DNA from 3 places in the Desulforamulus aquiferis genome. Region 1 is predicted to be linked to each of the others. Evidence: riboswitches for the same ligand, from Rfam matches in the RefSeq annotation. Region 1 holds a riboswitch; each other region holds the start of a gene.
The links. Region 1 has a riboswitch for molybdenum cofactor ahead of P6N53_RS06090 (aldehyde dehydrogenase family protein). Riboswitches for the same ligand answer to the same signal wherever they lie in the genome.

Region 2: another riboswitch for molybdenum cofactor. It lies ahead of P6N53_RS09905 (molybdopterin-binding protein); the one in region 1 lies ahead of P6N53_RS06090 (aldehyde dehydrogenase family protein).
Region 3: another riboswitch for molybdenum cofactor. It lies ahead of P6N53_RS09850 (hypothetical protein); the one in region 1 lies ahead of P6N53_RS06090 (aldehyde dehydrogenase family protein).

The regions. Positions count from the first base shown of each region.
Region 1 covers NZ_JARPTC010000007.1:143,561-146,841, reverse strand. The annotation lists gene P6N53_RS06095 (PAS domain S-box protein) at 1-1,144, shown strand, start outside; molybdenum cofactor riboswitch at 1,231-1,350, shown strand; gene P6N53_RS06090 (aldehyde dehydrogenase family protein) at 1,445-2,875, shown strand; gene nikR (nickel-responsive transcriptional regulator NikR) at 3,070-3,281, shown strand, end outside.
Region 2 covers NZ_JARPTC010000014.1:47,554-50,834, forward strand. The annotation lists gene P6N53_RS09900 (molybdopterin-dependent aldehyde oxidoreductase) at 1-1,082, opposite strand, end outside; gene P6N53_RS09905 (molybdopterin-binding protein) at 1,133-2,158, opposite strand; molybdenum cofactor riboswitch at 2,243-2,360, opposite strand; gene P6N53_RS09910 (DUF3909 family protein) at 2,375-2,695, opposite strand; gene P6N53_RS09915 (hypothetical protein) at 2,713-3,216, opposite strand.
Region 3 covers NZ_JARPTC010000014.1:34,683-37,963, reverse strand. The annotation lists gene P6N53_RS09860 (DVU_1551 family NTP transferase) at 1-833, shown strand, start outside; gene cobC (alpha-ribazole phosphatase) at 852-1,466, shown strand; molybdenum cofactor riboswitch at 1,574-1,695, shown strand; molybdenum cofactor riboswitch at 1,733-1,850, shown strand; gene P6N53_RS09850 (hypothetical protein) at 1,924-2,361, shown strand; gene P6N53_RS09845 (ABC transporter substrate-binding protein) at 2,462-3,281, opposite strand, start outside.

The DNA of each region.
Region 1 (3,281 bases):
AGAAATTGATATACGAAAAAAGTCAGGAGAAAGGGCTACTGTGATATTATCAACTGCGTTAATCGAACTTGGCGGAGACGAGCACATTGTAGGCTCAATGGTTGATATATCAGAAAGAAAAGTATTAGAGAAACAGCTGAAGCAAACAAACCAGAAAATGTTTAATATTCTTGATGGTATCACCGAAGGTTTTTTTGCTTTAGATAGAGAAGGGCAGTTTACCTATGTAAATAAACATCAATGTTTAGCCCTTAATAAAAAAAGAGAAGAAGTGTTGGGTAAGAGTATATGGCAGCTATTTCCAAAGTCCCTAAATTCGAAACTATATAAGGAATATCATAAGGCTATGACAGAACGGATACCTGTACAATTTGAGATGACTTCTGTCTATGAAGATGCTTACTATGAAATTCGTGCCTTTCCATATGATGATGGAATCTCTGTCTTTATAAAAAATATTACTGAGAAAAAGAAATACCAAAAGGAGATTTCCAGACTAAGCTATTTAAATCTTATCGGTCAGATGGCTGCCGGCATAAGCCATGAAGTTCGTAATCCCTTGACAACCGTGAGGGGATTTCTGCAGATGCTGCGAGGTAAGGATGAATGCTCTAAGTTTAATGATTATTTTGAATTGATGATTGAAGAGCTTGATCGTACCAACTCCATCATTACAGAATATCTTTCCATGACCAAGAGTAAATCAGAGGAACTCGAAATGCAAAACCTAAACACCATTGTGGAGACCATCTTACCCCTAATTCAAGCAGATGCAGTTGGTCAGGATAAGTATGTGGAAAGTGAATTGCACGAAATTCCAGACATACTATTAGATAGTAAAGAAATACGTCAATTGATCTTAAACCTTTGCCGAAATGGCCTGGAATCAATGGGGCGGGGCAAGCGCTTAAAAATCATAACCAGCAGGGAAGATAATTGTGTGGTCCTTGGGATTCAGGACCAGGGGGAGGGTATTACTGGAGAGGTATTGGAGAAATTAGGCACGCCATTCTTCACTACCAAAACGGAAGGGACTGGATTGGGGCTTGGAATATGCTATAGTATTGCTTCCCGGCATAATGCAATAATAGATATTAAAACAGGTGAAGAGGGAACAACCTTCTTTGTTAGGTTTAAATTGTAGTGTAATGTGTGCATTTTATAAAAGCTTCAAAGACCTACAAAAATTCGACACAAGAAAAAGGATATTGTAATTTATTAATAGAATAGATTTATTATGTTCTCCGAGCCATATTGCCTATAGGTCTTGCGCTATGGTTTTATGGCCGTTTAGGGTTAACCGGGAAACGGGTTAGCCTCCCTTTGGAAAGGAGAGTATGATACCACCTGCCATTACAGAGGGTTGGTTAGTGCTGCTTTCCAAAGTGGTGCTATCTAACCCTTTTTTCTAGATTTAATATAAATTGACATGGGGGTATGTAAATTGATTCCGAAAATTAAGCTATTTATTAACGGGCAGTGGGTTGAATCTGATCAAACAGAGAAAGTCTTAAATAAAGCAAATGGGGAACCTGTGGCAGAAATTTATGTGGCTGGTCTGAAGGAAGTGGAGCAAGCCGTCACGTCTGCCCAAAGGGCCTTTAAACGTGAGAAGATAGCTCCTTATCGGCGGTATGATATTTTAAAAAGGGCCAGTGAACTGCTAATGGAGAGACAAGAAGAAATGGCCCTTACCCTTTCCCTTGAAGTTGGCAAAACTATAAGAGAAGCAAGGATGGAAGTATCCAGGGCTGCTCAAACCCTATTGATTTCTGCAGAAGAGAGTAAACGTATCCATGGTGAGATAATTCCTATCTCCAGTTCACCTGGTAATGAAAATCGTCGCGCCTGGACTATAAGGCAACCTTTAGGTGTGGTTTGTGCGATAACTCCCTTTAACTTTCCTGCAAATCTAACTTGTCATAAAATTGGTCCTGCTATTGCTGCAGGAAATGCTGTTGTATACAAACCTGCCAGTACCACACCAATCTTTGGAGCAAAACTATGCGAAATATTTTTAGAATCCGGACTACCTAAGGGATATCTTAACATGGTGATGGGACCTGGTTCAGTGGTGGGAGATGCTTTAGCAAAGGACCAAAGAATTGATTTCTATAGTTTTACCGGCAGTACTTCCGTGGGATTAAAACTTAAAAATTCGGTTGGACTAAGGCCTGTTTCCTTGGAGCTGGGGTCTAATTCACCAACAATTGTTCATGGTGATGCAGATTTAATGGTAGCTGTCGAAGCATGCACCCGCTCTGCCTTTGCCAATGCAGGACAAGTTTGTATCTCGGTTCAGCGAGTTTATGTTCATAATTCTATTTATAATGATTTTTGCCAGCAGGCGGCAGCTCTTGCTAAAACTTTAAAGGTTGGGGATCCTTTAGATCCCACGACTGATATTGGGCCAATGATAAATGAAAAAGAAGCTATCAGGGTTGAAGGCTGGCTTCAAGAAGCAGTAACTGAAGGTGCAAAGATATTGGTAGGGGGGAAGAGGAATGGCCCCTTTCTAGAACCTACTATTTTAACAAATGTTCATCCTAAGATGAAATGTAGTTGTCAGGAGCTCTTTGCCCCTGTGTTTAATGTAGTATCGTACAATACAATTGACGAAGCCCTTGCTATGGCTAATGATTCTAACTATGGTTTGCAGGCAGGTGTTTTTACCAACTCCTTGGATATAGCTAGCCGCTGTGCAGAAGAATTAGAGTGCGGCGGGGTTATAATCAATGATGTATCAGCATTCCGAGCGGATCTTATGCCCTATGGCGGTTGGAAAGAGAGTGGAACCGGGAAAGAAGGGCCACGTTATGCCATAGAGGAAATGACCAGGGAAAAAGTAGTGGTATTGAAGTTGAAAGGTAAATAAAATGAACTAGTTTGTTTCTTGACCTAGCCCTATGGTTTACTCCATAGGGCTTTATTAATAAGCAATTACTAGAAGATAATTATACTAAATGGTATATTCTGATAAATATGTAAATGAAGATATAAAATGCTTTATCTCCTCCTTGGATCGTGTTATATTTTTAGTAATTAGTAACACAGACGGAGGGATGGGGATTGCCAAGCAAGGAGGTGTTGACCCGGTTTGGGGTTTCTATGCCCCAGGATTTAATTGAACAATTTGATAAATTAATTTCCGAGCGGGGGTATGATAGTCGATCAGAGGCTATCCGTGATTTGGTTCGCAAATCATTAATAGATCCGAATCATCTTCAGTCAACTAATATGGTTGCCGGGACTATCGTTATTATGTATAATCATCATTTCGT
Region 2 (3,281 bases), on a different contig from region 1:
CCCACGAATAAATCTTCCATGGCTACAACAACATCTGCTTTTTCCATTAAAGGAGCAGTATCTTCACCCTTTTCGATGGGCTGCTTATAATATACATTGGGGGTTCCGGGATGAATTTCGATGGCATCAGGCTCCATGGCAGCAGGTGCACCCATATAAGCGGGCAGGATTTCCAGCTCAACCTTAACCTTTTCCACAGCAGCCTGGGCATTTGCTTCAGTATCGGCACATACGATGGCAATGGCATCGCCGAACTGGAATACCTTTTCGTCGCACAAAATGGGACGGTCGAAGCTATCACCCTTGTTGCTTGGGAAGTTTAAGCCATTGATTCGGTTTTTGCCTTTAATGTCTTTATGAGTAACAACCTTGTATACACCTGGCATATTTTCAGCTTCAGAGGTGTCGATGGACTGTATTTTGGCATGAGAAACCTGTGCCTGAACCAGTTTTAATTGCAGGGTGCCAGCGGGCATCTCCAGACCAAAATCAGAGCCATATTCAATGGTGCCTGTAACTTTACCAATGCCGGAGGGACGTGGATAGTCTGTACCAAGGATCTTCCCATCAGCTGGCATTTGGAAGCTTAAATCTTCCACAGTAATCTCGCCGCGCATTAATTGGGCAGCAGCCATTACAGCATCTACGATGGGCTTGTATCCCGTGCAGCGGCAAACGTTTTTGTGCTTCTGGAACCAGGCCCGTACGTCTTCACGGGTGGGGTTTGGATTTTCATCTAAGAGAGCTTTAGCCGATACAATAAAACCGGGTGAGCAAAAACCACACTGGGCTGCTCCGTATTTAACCCAGGCCATTTGTAAAGCGTGCAGGTTGGTGGGAGTACCAATTCCCTCAATGGTAGTAATTATTGAATCGTCGGGTAAGCGCTTCATCTTATAGGCGCAAGACAGGGTAACCTTGCCGTTTAAAATTACAGAGCAAGCACCACACTGGGCTTTACCGCAACCGACTTTGGTTCCGGTGAGATGTAGCTGTCCCCTCAGGACATCTACCAGCATGGCTTCCGGATCGGCAACCACAATTGAATTGACTCCGTTAATATTAAGCTTCTTTTTTATCAACTCGTACACTCCTTTTTGTTTTTATTTAAGGCTTTGAGCCTCAAATTTTTTTAAATACTTTTACCAAAACCACAGTCAGGATATCTGCATTCCTTACAGTTAACACAGAGTCCACCGTGACCTAGGGCCACGATATCCTTACGGGTTATTTCCTCACCGGCGAGAATCCGTGGGACCACCAGGTCAAAAATGCTGCTGCGGCTGTACATTACACAGCCAGGCAGACCTAAGACAGGAACATTTCCTATATAGGCCACCATAAACATAGCCCCTGGTAATGTTGGTGCACCATAGGTTACAATGCGTCCTCCTGCCGCCCTGATACCGGCAGGAGTCAAATCATCGGGATCCACTGACATGCCTCCGGTAACTGTAATCATCTCAGCCCCCTCTCGAAGTAATTGGTTGATTGCATCAACAATCATATCTGTGCTGTCAGACACAAAAATTTGTTTGAAGACATAACTCCCCCAGGTTTCCATCTTTTTTGTGACTACAGGTCCGAATTTATCCTCTATGCGTCCGTGATAGACTTCACTTCCTGTTGTTACAACACCTACTTTAAAAGCTTTAAAGGGCTTAACTTCTAACAGAGGGTAGTTCATTCGACATATTGCTTCAATATTGCGAATTTTGTCGTCCTTAATAACTAAGGGGATGATTCTAGTTCCTGCCAGAATCTTATCCTTCTCAACTATTTGGTTAGTATGAATGGTTGCAAACATTACCTCTTCAAGCTCGTTAATACTATAAAGGGCCTCTGTGTTTACTTTAAGCAATCCCTTTTCCTTGGCCACTAGATTTACCTTGCCCTCCTTTGGTTCAGTAAGGGCTATACCACCTCCAGCAGCCGACCTGGCAATCCTTAGAGCTGCATCATCCTCGTGGATAAGCTCATTATTTATCTCCCATACATATAAGTTTTGTTTACCTATATCTAATAGCTTGGGAATGTCTTCAAAGGTTACTATATGTCCCTTCTTGAATGCCCGACCCTTAAATTTACCCGGGATAATTTGTGTAATATCATGGCAAAGGACCATTCCCACCGCTTCTTGAACCGATACCATTTTCATAAACCCATCTCCCTTGTGTTAGGTCAAAATAAAAATACCAGGGTGCTGTGGATGGATAAACAGCACCCTGGTATTTTCACTGCCAAGGTTAATTACTGTACTCCTTTCCACAGGGGAGGCTTACCAATTTCTCAGTAAACCCTAACGGCCGGGAGATCTTAGCTGCAGCCTTAGATCTAGCGGCTCGGAGACAAAATATTAAGTTATATGCAACGCTTAACTAACTAAGTCTAATTTTTTAGCCAAGGAGGACACCCTCTCGTTCTCTATACCATAAATGACAATGACGGTCTCTTCAACTTCGATTTTCATTTTTATCGTAGTGCTTTTACCATCAAGTCCCATGTAATACAATAGATTATTATAATTATTCCGGTTTGTTTTTACTATTAAATTCCCGTCTTGGTTCAGCCCATACTCAAAGAAGTAAAGCTTGCAATTATAGTTGTTTTTAAATAATACCTTTTGTTTATCGGTAAATTGTTGCAACTCAACTCCTTCAAGCTGTTTTGCTAATATTTCAACTATTTCTAGCATTATTAAATACCCCCATATTAAACTTGATGACCTTGGCAACTGTCAGTCTGAGAATGAGTTAGACTTGCTAAACGAATAGCTGCCAGCATCCCAGGTTTTAGTAAATAGCCCTTACTACTTTCTCCGAGGAAGCAATATTTATTACTTGAGTGCTCTCGTATAAGCCTTCCAATTTGCCAGGTAGCTACCCCCTCGACTTCTATAAAGAGCTCAATTGGATAGCCTTCCTTCAAATCAATATTAACACCATCTATCCGGTACAAACCATTTTGGGCCAGATAAATTTTTCCTTCTATTCGTTTCTTAGATAGATAACTAACATCTTTATGAAGAATATTTATGTCGTCATAATAGCTTTCACTGAGGTTGACTAACCTGTCCAATTCAACCTGCTCCATCCCCTCCGCTTGCCCTCTAAAATTCCTTAACTCTAAAATTCTTTCCATACTAGCCTTAACCTTTTCCAGGTAACTTGCTAAGCTATTAGCCTCAGCATCCAACAAGTCTTTTACTTTAGCCATTTTATCACCTCAGCTTTGTTCATGAAAAAAATAAAGCCAGGATCTCTGCTAAGAAGCAGGCAGAT
Region 3 (3,281 bases), on a different contig from region 1:
CCATTGAAGCTTTCTTTTTTCTACCAGGGGATATACCCCTGGTTCTCCCTAAAACTATTACAGCCCTTATAGCAGCTTACCGCGGCAATTCTGCCGGAATTATATACCCATGTTTAAATGGTGAGCGTGGACACCCGCCACTTATCTCAACTGCTTATAAAGACACTATACTATCCTGGGACAAAGAAGGGGGGCTGAGGTCTTTGCTGCAAGAATATGAGGCAGATGTGTTGGATATTGAGGTGGAAGACCAGGGGGTTCTTCAAGATATGGATACACCTCTGGACTATCAAAGGGTCCGTGAAAGTGTCAGCGGCTATGTTATCCCGTCTGTACATGAGTGCCATAGGCTACTTGATAATTGGGAGGTTCCTGAGCAGGTACTACGCCATTGCCAAACCGTTGCCCAGGTGGCAGAAAGGATAGCAAATTCTTTAGCAGGGGCAGGCTACACCCTTAATCATGGGCTAGTCTTGTCTGCTGCCCTATTACACGATCTAGCAAGGGGTGAAAAAAATCATGCCCAGGTTGGGGCAGAGCGCTTGAGGAGGTTAGGCTACCCGGAGGTTGCGGAGATTGTTGCCATTCATATGGATCTACCTGTAAATAGCGAGCGGGTCTTTAGTGAAGCTTCAATTGTATACCTAGCTGATAAATTGGTTAAAGATGATAAAATTATATCCTTAGAGCAAAGACTTAGGGAGACTAGTCATAAGTATGCCTCAGAACCACTCGCCTTAGAAGCAGTCACAAGAAGGTTGAGCCAAGCAGAAAATATTAAGCGTGAGATAGAAAAAGCCATTTCTCTTCCATTAGAAAAAATAATTTTATAAGTTTTGAGGGGTTTTTAAATGGAACAAAGATATATTTATTTAATCCGACATGGGGCGATAGAGTCAAAAGGCGGCAAAAGATTTATAGGTCAGATTGATTTACCTATCAGCCAAGAAGGAGTTATGCAAGCGAACCGATTAAGGGAAGAGCTAAGCTGTATCCGTTTTAATCATATCTGTTCCAGTGATTTACGTCGCGCTCGTCAAACGGCAGAGATAATTGCTGATAAACATAACCTTACACCTATTCTTCATCAGGAGTTGAAGGAAATATCCCTTGGTGAATGGGAAGGGCTATATTTTGAAGAAATACGCCGCAAGTTTCCAAAGGAATTTATACAAAGGGGTAAGGATATAGCAAACTTCCGTCCTCCAGGAGGAGAGAACTTTAGACAATTATCTGAAAGGGTATTAAATAAATTTCAATATATCATGGAAAATACCGATGGTAATATCCTAATTACAGGACATGCAGGGGTTAACCGTGTAATTATATGTCACATCCTAGGTGTACCCATAGATAACATTTTTAGCATTAGCCAGGACTACGGCTGCTTAAATTTGATTGGTTGGTCGAAGGGAAAATATCGATTAAAGACCTTAAACAAGTTAACAAAGATTATTCCAGCATAGGTATTCAGCCTTATACTTCTTAATTGGGCAGAAATCAATAATATATCAGAAATATCAAAAGGTTACAGAGGAATTTCCGGTATGTTGTTGAATATATATTTTAAGAACTAAATTTAATCCTCCGAGCCACTGAACCTAAGGTAGAGAGTACCATGGTTCACTTGGCCGATAGGGTTTATCTGGAAACGGGTAAGCCTCCCGTGCGGAAAGGAGGGTAGGATTATTTACTATGTCCTTCTCTGGCCGCACTATGTGCGGCTTTATAATTTTAAATGTTTCTCCGAGCCTTTAAACCTAAAGCTTTAGCCAGGGTTTACCGGCCGTTTAGGGTTAGCAGGGAAACCGGCTGGCCTCCCATTGGAAAGGAGAATTATCTACCTGGGCATACTAGGCTGGATAATGCTGCTTTTCTTTAAGTGCATTATTCAGCTTTTTCTTTTTGAAAGGTGGGGTTGTTTTGCAGCGTAAAAAAGGAAAACTTTTATGTTATTTTTGCCCTGGAGAAGTTATTGGTCGTTTTGACGGGGAAGAATGGCAGATTAAAAATATCAGCCAAGCCCTAGGTGGATTTAGTGATAAGGTATTTGATACATATATGGAGCTATCAAATATGGCTGATGAAGGCTGGCTGGTGAGGGAGGAAAGGAGAACTAATTCCCGAGCAGTTATTGTTGTTTTCTATTATTTAACGGGGGAGAGTATCTTAGAAAAGCGCCAGCTTATAATAAATAGATTGCTTCGTACTTATCTTGATTCTGTGGTCTATCCTCGGGAGGAGCTATATGTGGCATGTAAACAACATGACCTTGAGTTAATAGGGCTAAAAAGACATGCTAAAAGTGCAGAAAGACAAGTTAAGCAAAACTCATTAAGGGGTTTTAAAAATAATTTATAAACTTGCCTGCTTGGATTTCACCGGGATGTAATCCCGGAATTTTTTTCTCTAAATTAGATAACCTCCCGGACTAAGTTGACCGGGAGGTAGAATTGCATCACTATTTGTCTTTACCTGCATCAGGGAAGAAAAGAGGGCTGCCAAATTTATCTACTCCAAAATTACCAATAATATCTTGAGTTTCTTTGGCTACCATGAAGTCAACAAAGGCTTTGCCGCCCTCGGCGTTAACCTTGTCAAACTTTTCAGGGTTAACATTCATTACGTGATAAATATTGAGAAGGGACTGGTCACCTTCAAGCAGGATATCCAGCTTTACATTATTCTTTTGTGCCAGATAGGTAGCCCGATCTGTAAGGGTATAGCCAAGCTTTTCTGATGCGATATTAAGGGTTTGACCCATGCCGGTGCCGGATTCCTGGTACCATTTTTGACCTTTGGGATCAAGGGAAGCTTCCTTCCATAGCCCTAATTCCTTTTTATGGGTACCTGAGTCATCACCACGGGAAACAAAGATTGCTTCACTATCATAAATTTTCTTAATGGCCTCTGCAGTGGTATTTGTTTCTTTGATTCCTGCAGGATCATTTTCGGGGCCTACTATAATAAAGTCATTGTGCATTACCAGGGAGTAATTTATACCTACTCCACTATCTACCAATACCTTTTCGTCCTCCGGTGCATGAACCAGTAATACGTCTGCTTCACCCTTTTCACCCATCTTAAGGGCAGCGCCTGTTCCAACAGCAATGATCTTTAAGTTGTAGCCGGTTTGCTTTTCAAATTCTGGCTTCAAAACGTCCAGTAAGCCGCTGTCCTGGGTGCTGGTTGTGGTGGCCAGTATTACATCTTTTATGGCCGGCTCCTTAGCACCTTCACTATTGCCTTCCTCTTTGGGGGCCTGCTGGCAACCTGCCATA